3 regions of the Lentzea sp. NPDC058450 genome follow, and region 3 is predicted to be linked to each of the others. Evidence: riboswitches for the same ligand, from Rfam matches in the RefSeq annotation. Region 3 holds a riboswitch; each other region holds the start of a gene.
What was found. Region 3 has a riboswitch for glycine ahead of gcvH (glycine cleavage system protein GcvH). Riboswitches for the same ligand answer to the same signal wherever they lie in the genome.

Region 1 (2,258 bases), on a different contig from region 3:
CGACTGGCCGTCCTGAGTGGCCGGTCGGCAGCAGCGCCGCAACCCCCTTGCTCCCTAGCGTTTCCGGCATGACGCACACCCCTTCAGCGCAGGTCGTCAAGGTCCTGGCCGCAGCCGTGCAGCGCGCCTTCCGGCTGGAGTTCGGCTTCGTCGGCACCGAGAACCTGCTGATCTCACTGGTCGACACCGTCGGCCCTGGCCGCAAGCTCGGCACGACCTCGCTGACGGCACAGGCGATGGCCAGGGGCACCGACCACTGGGCCGGCGACGACGGAGGCGTTGTCACCGAGTCCCACCCGGACGTCACGGCGCTGTTGAGCGCCGCCCACCACCACGCCCGCGTCGACACCCTCCTGCCCGCCAGTCAGGCGCTGGAGACCTGTCTGCGAGCCGCTGTGGCGCAGGCGGGCGACGGCGTGCTGACGACGACGCACCTCGCGCTGGCGCTGCTGTCGCTCGACTCCGGGAGGGTCGCCGACCTGATGTTCCTGCACGGTGTGGACGTGGACGAGACCGCCGCGGCCGTGCGGGCCGACGCCACGCGGAAGTACGCCGAGGTCGAGGAGACGCCCGCCGTCTGGTTGCTGCGCAAGGCGGGAGCACTGGAGGGCGAGGCCGGCGGCGGGTACGTGCGCTGGCTGACCAAGTTCGTCTCGCGCGGCCAGGGCCTGGGCGGCCCGGTGCTGACCGCCGTGCGCAACGAGGCCGACCGGCTGGCCGTCGCCGGGCGCCGGGACGTGTCGTCGAGGGACCTGGTCGAGGCCGTGCTCACGCTCGACCACCAGCTGACGGTGGCAGGCCGCAGGCTCAAGCCCGAGTTCGAGTCGGGAGGTGCGGCGGCCCTGCGCGAAGCGGGCGTGGACGGCACCTCACTGCCCGCCGGAGGCGCCGTCGAACGCGCGATGGAACGCGCGAAGCTGGTCGCGGCCCGCAGCGGCGACCAGATCGTGGGCACCCGGCACCTGCTCGTGGCCGTGCGCGACGACCCCGCCGACCCGGTCGCGGCGGCCCTCGTCGGTCTTCGTGCTGAGACGTAGGTCGCGTCCCTAGCGACTACCCGGGCTGCCTGCGGGTATTCTTCTCGGGTAGTCGCTGAACTCAGGCGGGAGAGTCCGGGCCCCGAGCCCGGCGCCGAAGGAGCAAGTCCCTCCCCGGGAACCTCTCAGGCATCCAGGACCGCCAGAGCGAGACGCCTCTGGAAAGTGGACTTCCGCAAGGGAGTCCCGCCGACGGTGAAAGCCCGTTCTCGCAACGGGTGAACCTCTCAGGCGCCCCTCGGGGTACGGACAGAGCGGGGAGGGCACAGGACCAGTGTGCCCGCAGCCATCCCCCGGAGGCGTTTGATGACGCAGGACCGCATTCCGCTCGCCGCTCTCGAGCACGGCACCCCGTTCGCCGACCGCCACGTCGGTCCCCGGCCCGCCGAACTCGCGCGCATCCTCGACGTCATCGGCGTCGGATCGCTGGAGGAACTGGCACAGCACGCGGTTCCGTCGTCCATCCACGAACGCGACCTCGTGCTGGACCTGCCCGTCCCGGCCACCGAGACCGAGGCGCTCGCCGAGCTGCGCGAGCTCGCGTCCCAGAACCGGCCGATGACGCAGATGATCGGCCTCGGCTACTACGACACCGTGACGCCGGGCGTGATCCTGCGCAACGTGCTGGAGAGCCCGGCCTGGTACACGGCCTACACGCCGTACCAGCCGGAGATCTCGCAGGGCCGTCTCGAAGCGCTGCTGAACTTCCAGACCATGGTCGGCGACCTGACCGGCCTGCCGGTCGCGAACGCGTCCATGCTGGACGAGTCGACCGCCGCCGCCGAGGCGATGACCCTGGTGCGCCGCGCGGGCAAGTCCAAGTCCGCCAAGTTCGTCATCGACGCCGACACGCTGCCGCAGACGCTGGCCGTGATCGAGACGCGCGCCGAGCCGCTCGGCATCGAGATCGTCGTCGCCGACCTGTCGCAGGGCATCGAGGGCCTCGGCCTCGGCGGTGACTTCTTCGGCGTGCTGCTGTCGTACCCCGGCGCGTCCGGTGCGGTGCGCGACCAGAAGGCGTTGATCGAGGAGATCCACGCGGCCGGAGCCCAGGCCGTCGTCGTCGCCGATCTGCTGTCCCTGACGCTGCTGCGCGCGCCGGGCGAGATCGGCGCGGACGTCGTCGTCGGCACCACCCAGCGCTTCGGCGTGCCGATCGGCTTCGGCGGCCCGCACGCCGGCTACATGGCCGTCCGGTCCGGTCTGGAGCGTCAGCTGCCC
Region 2 (2,258 bases), on a different contig from region 3:
CGAAGGGCGGCCTCCGTGCGGGAGGCCTCACCCAAGTAGTGTGGAGGTCGTGCGCGGCCTCCTTACTCCCCAACGTGTGCTGATCGCGTTCGCCTGTCTGGCGGCGCTGATCGTCTGTTGCGGGCTCGCGTACTGGCAGTGGCAGCGCTTCGAGTCCGCCAGCGGCACGTTCCAGAACCTCGGGTACGTGCTCCAGTGGCCGCTCTTCGGCCTCTTCCCCCTCTTCATGGTCTGGCGTTTCCGCAAGCTCGCCCGCGAACGCCGTGACGAGGCTCTCTCACCCGAGCCGGTTGCATCCGCTCCGAGGCCGGAAAGTACGGTTGTCGCCGTCAAACCCGCGCCTGTCGAGCACTTCGACGATGACGAAGACGCGGAGCTCGCGGCCTACAACCGCATGCTCGCGGACCTCAACGCGCGGGACGGTCGTTGAGCGAAGGCGGGCAGATGAAGGGTGCGTTGACCCGGTTCAGGGTCATGGCTTACGTGGTCGGAGTCTTCCTGCTGCTCCTGGTCGTGGCGATGGTGCTCAAGTACGCCGCGGACATGGGTGGCGCGATGAAGGTCGTCGGCCCCGTGCACGGGTTCCTCTACGCCATCTACCTGGTGATTTCCGTCGACCTGGCGCTGAAGCTGCGCTGGTCCATCAAGGGCACGGCGCTGGTGCTGCTCGCCGGCACGATCCCGTTCCTGTCGTTCTGGGCGGAGCGCAAGGTGGTCGAGAAGACGGCGCAGGGCGTGCCGCTGTGACGTTTGGCCTGCTAGCGTCTGGGGCTACCAACTGAACACGGCCGTCGATGTCGCGCGGGAGAGCTCCCTTCGATGGGAGCACCGTAGGAGCAACTCCTCCCCGGAATCTCTCAGGTACAGGTACCGCACGACGAAGGCAACTCTGGAAAGCAGGCTGCTCGGCAGCCTCGCCCACGGTGCAAGTCACGCTCGTCGTGGCGAAGCTCTCAGGCTCATGACAGAGGGGGAGGCTCGCTCAAGTGAGGAGTCTCCGATGGACCGTGTCATTCTTCTGATGCCTCAGCCGGCCGCGTCCGGCTCTTCGGCGCACCCTGGAGGAGCGTTCTGATGTCCCGCCTCACGCCTCTGAACGCCGAGCACGAGCAGCTCGGCGCGATGTTCACCGACTTCGCGGGCTGGCGGATGCCGCTGCGCTACTCGTCCGAGCTCGCGGAGCACCACGCGGTGCGCCAGACCGCGGGCCTGTTCGACCTCACGCACATGGGTGAGATCGTGCTGACCGGTCCGCAGGCGGGGCAGGCCCTCGACTACGCGCTGGTCGGGCACATCTCGGCGCTGGCCGTCGGCAAAGCCCGCTACACGATGATCACCCAGGCCGACGGCGGCGTGATCGACGACCTGATCGTGTACCGCCTCGGCGACGAGGAGTTCATGGTCGTCGCGAACGCCTCCAACGCTTCAGTGGTGGCTGAAGCGCTGGTCGAGCGCGCGGCCGGGTTCGACACCGTCGTCACCGACAAGTCGACGGACTACGCGTTGATCGCGATCCAGGGCCCGAAGTCGGTCGAGATCCTCTCCGGACTCACCGAGACGGACCTGTCCACGGTCAAGTACTACGCCTCGTACCCGTCGAAGGTCGCCGGCGTCGACGCGCTGCTGGCCCGCACCGGCTACACCGGCGAGGAGGGCTTCGAGCTGTTCGTCGCCCCCGCCGACGCGTCCGCCGTCTGGGCCGCGTTGCTGGAGGCAGGCGAGGCGCACGAGCTCAAGCCGTGCGGTCTCGGCTGCCGCGACACGCTGCGCCTCGAAGCCGGGATGCCGTTGTACGGCAACGAGCTCACCACGTCGCTGACGCCGTACCACGCCGGTCTCGGTCGCGTCGTGAAGCTCGACAAGCCGGGTGACTTCGTGGGCCGCGACGCGCTGACGAAGGTGTCGGAGTCCGATGTGGACTCGGTCCTGGTCGGACTGAAGACGCCCGAGCGCCGTGCCCCGCGGCACGGGTACGCGGTCCTGAACGGCGACGACGTCGTGGGCGAGGTGACGTCGGGCGCGCTGTCCCCGACCCTCGGCTACTCCGTCGCAATGGCCTACGTGAACCGGGCCAGTGCCGAGCCGGGCACCCCACTGCTGGTCGACGTCCGCGGCAAGAAGCAGCCGGTCGAGGTCGTCGCCCTTCCGTTCTACAAGCGCGCCAAGTAAGGGAGATCTTCCAGATGTCCGACCAGTTCAACGCTTCCCTCGCGGAGTACGACCCCGAGGTGGCGCAGGCCGTGGCGGCCGAGCTGGCG
Region 3 (2,258 bases):
CGGCGACCAGCGTGTTCGACACGAGCTTCGGCGCGGCGGCACCGGGGACGAGCACGGCGCCGATGACCAGGTCGGCCTCGCGGACGGCCTGCTCGATGGCGAACGAGTTGGACGCGAGCGTGCGCAGCCGGCCCTGGAACTGGGCGTCGATCTGGCGCAGGCGGTCGACGTTGGTGTCGAGGATCTGCACGTCGGCGCCCATGCCGACGGCGATGGTGGCCGCGTTGACGCCCGCCACGCCGCCGCCGATCACGACCACGCGGGCCGGGGCGACACCGGGGACGCCACCGGGCAGCACACCGCGGCCGCCGGAGGGCTTCATCAGGCTGAACGCGCCGACCTGCGGGGCGAGGCGGCCCGCGACCTCCGACATCGGGGCGAGCAGCGGCAGCGCGCGGTTCGGCAGCTGCACGGTCTCGTAGGCGATGGCCGTGGTGCCGGACGCCAGCAGCGCCTCGGTCAGCGGCTTGTCGGCGGCGAGGTGCAGGTACGTGAAGAGGGTCTGGCCGGCGCGGAGACGCGGGTACTCCTCGGCGATCGGCTCCTTGACCTTGAGGACCAGGTCGCCCTCGGCCCACACGTCGTCGGCGGTCGCGAGGATCTTGGCACCCGCGGCGAGGTACTCCTCGTCCGTGATCGCGGAACCGAGACCGGCACCCTGCTCGACGTAGACGTCGTGGCCGCGGCTGGTCAGCTCGTGCGCACCGGCAGGGGTGAGAGCGACGCGGTACTCGTGGTTCTTGATCTCGCGGGGAACAGCGATCCGCACGATGACTCCTCCGTTCGGTGGCCGACATCTCATAATGTGGGCCAGTCGCAAGGTCATGTCACTGTGCTGATCGCACTATCCGGTAACCCTCCGGTTGTTCAGTTAGGACAGAGCGACCTGAGTGTTGTTCGCGTTCCACTTGACCTTCCCGCGTTGACACTCGGCGGGGGCCGCACATAGCGTTCGCGCCGAGAACTGAACACCGGCCGCGGCGCGTCAGCGTCAGAACCCGCGTGGGAGAGACCTCGACGAACGCAGTCGGGGCGCCGAAGGGGCAAGCTCCCGCACACTCTCAGGCAGCAAGACCACTCGGGGTAGGCAACTCTGCACGGCGGAGGGGGCGAAGTGTCCTGACCCGTCACAGCCAGAGGAGTCGCCGTGGAGTTCCCCGAGAACCTGCTCTACACCGTCGAACACGAGTGGGTCGACTGGACGCCGGGCACCCAGGACCCGCTGACCTGCGGAATCACCGAATACGCCGCCGACGCGCTCGGCGACATCGTCTACGTGCAGCTGCCCGAGGTCGGTGCCAAGGTCGTCACCAACGCCGTGTGCGGTGAGCTCGAGTCCACCAAGTCCGTGAGCGACCTGTTCTCGCCCGTGACCGGCGAGGTGATCGAGGTCAACGACGCCGTCGTGCAGGACCCGGCGATCGTGAACAACGACCCGTACGGCGAGGGCTGGCTGTTCAAGGTCCGCGTCGAGTCGGCCGAGAACCTGCTCACGGCGGCCAAGTACGCCGAGCTCACCAAGACTGACTGACCTCCACCACCACGAAGGACTGATCAGTGGCGATCAGCGTTTTCGACCTGTTCTCCGTCGGCATCGGACCGTCCAGCTCGCACACGGTCGGCCCGATGCGCGCGGCCGCGATGTTCGTCGACAAGCTCGGCCCACAGCTGTCCACTGTGGATCGCGTGCACGTCCAGCTGTTCGGCTCGCTCGGCGCGACGGGCCACGGCCACGGCAGCCCCAAGGCCGTGTTCCTCGGCCTGGAGGGCAACCTCCCCGAGGAGGTCGACCCGTCCGCCGCCGCGGAACGCGTCGAGGAGATCATCTCCAGTGGACGGCTGAGGCTCGGCGGCACGCACGAGATCGCGTTCACGCACGACCGCGACCTCGTCATGCACCGCCGCAAGTCACTTCCGTTGCACCCCAACGGGATGAGCTTCGAGGCCTTCGCCGGCGGCAAGTCGGTCGAGCACGCCGTCTACTACTCGATCGGCGGCGGTTTCGTCGTCGACGAGAACGCGTCGGGCACCGACCGCATCAAGCCGGACACCACGCCGTTGCCGCACCCGTTCCTGACCGGCGACCAGCTCCTCGCGCGCTGCCGCGAGACCGGCCTGTCGATCAGTGAGATCATGATGGCCAACGAGCTGTCGTGGCGCACGGAAACCGAAGTGCGGGAAGGACTTCTGCACATCTGGCACGTCATGCAGGAGTGCGTCGAACGCGGCTGCACCGAGCACGGCACGCTGCCCGGCGG

Region 1: linked by a shared signal. The riboswitch ahead of gcvP (aminomethyl-transferring glycine dehydrogenase) and the one ahead of gcvH (glycine cleavage system protein GcvH) in region 3 are both predicted to bind glycine.
Region 2: linked by a shared signal. The riboswitch ahead of gcvT (glycine cleavage system aminomethyltransferase GcvT) and the one ahead of gcvH (glycine cleavage system protein GcvH) in region 3 are both predicted to bind glycine.

The regions. Positions count from the first base shown of each region.
Region 1 is NZ_JBHXLO010000008.1:131,399-133,656, forward strand. It holds gene ACFWNN_RS15350 (Clp protease N-terminal domain-containing protein) at 69-1,037, shown strand; glycine riboswitch at 1,094-1,189, shown strand; gene gcvP (aminomethyl-transferring glycine dehydrogenase) at 1,344-2,258, shown strand, end outside.
Region 2 is NZ_JBHXLO010000006.1:135,031-137,288, forward strand. It holds gene ACFWNN_RS12240 (hypothetical protein) at 50-430, shown strand; gene ACFWNN_RS12245 (DUF3817 domain-containing protein) at 445-747, shown strand; glycine riboswitch at 793-883, shown strand; glycine riboswitch at 884-978, shown strand; gene gcvT (glycine cleavage system aminomethyltransferase GcvT) at 1,075-2,169, shown strand; gene glyA (serine hydroxymethyltransferase) at 2,184-2,258, shown strand, end outside.
Region 3 is NZ_JBHXLO010000029.1:111,681-113,938, forward strand. It holds gene ald (alanine dehydrogenase) at 1-769, opposite strand, end outside; glycine riboswitch at 994-1,087, shown strand; gene gcvH (glycine cleavage system protein GcvH) at 1,148-1,531, shown strand; gene ACFWNN_RS34730 (L-serine ammonia-lyase) at 1,558-2,258, shown strand, end outside.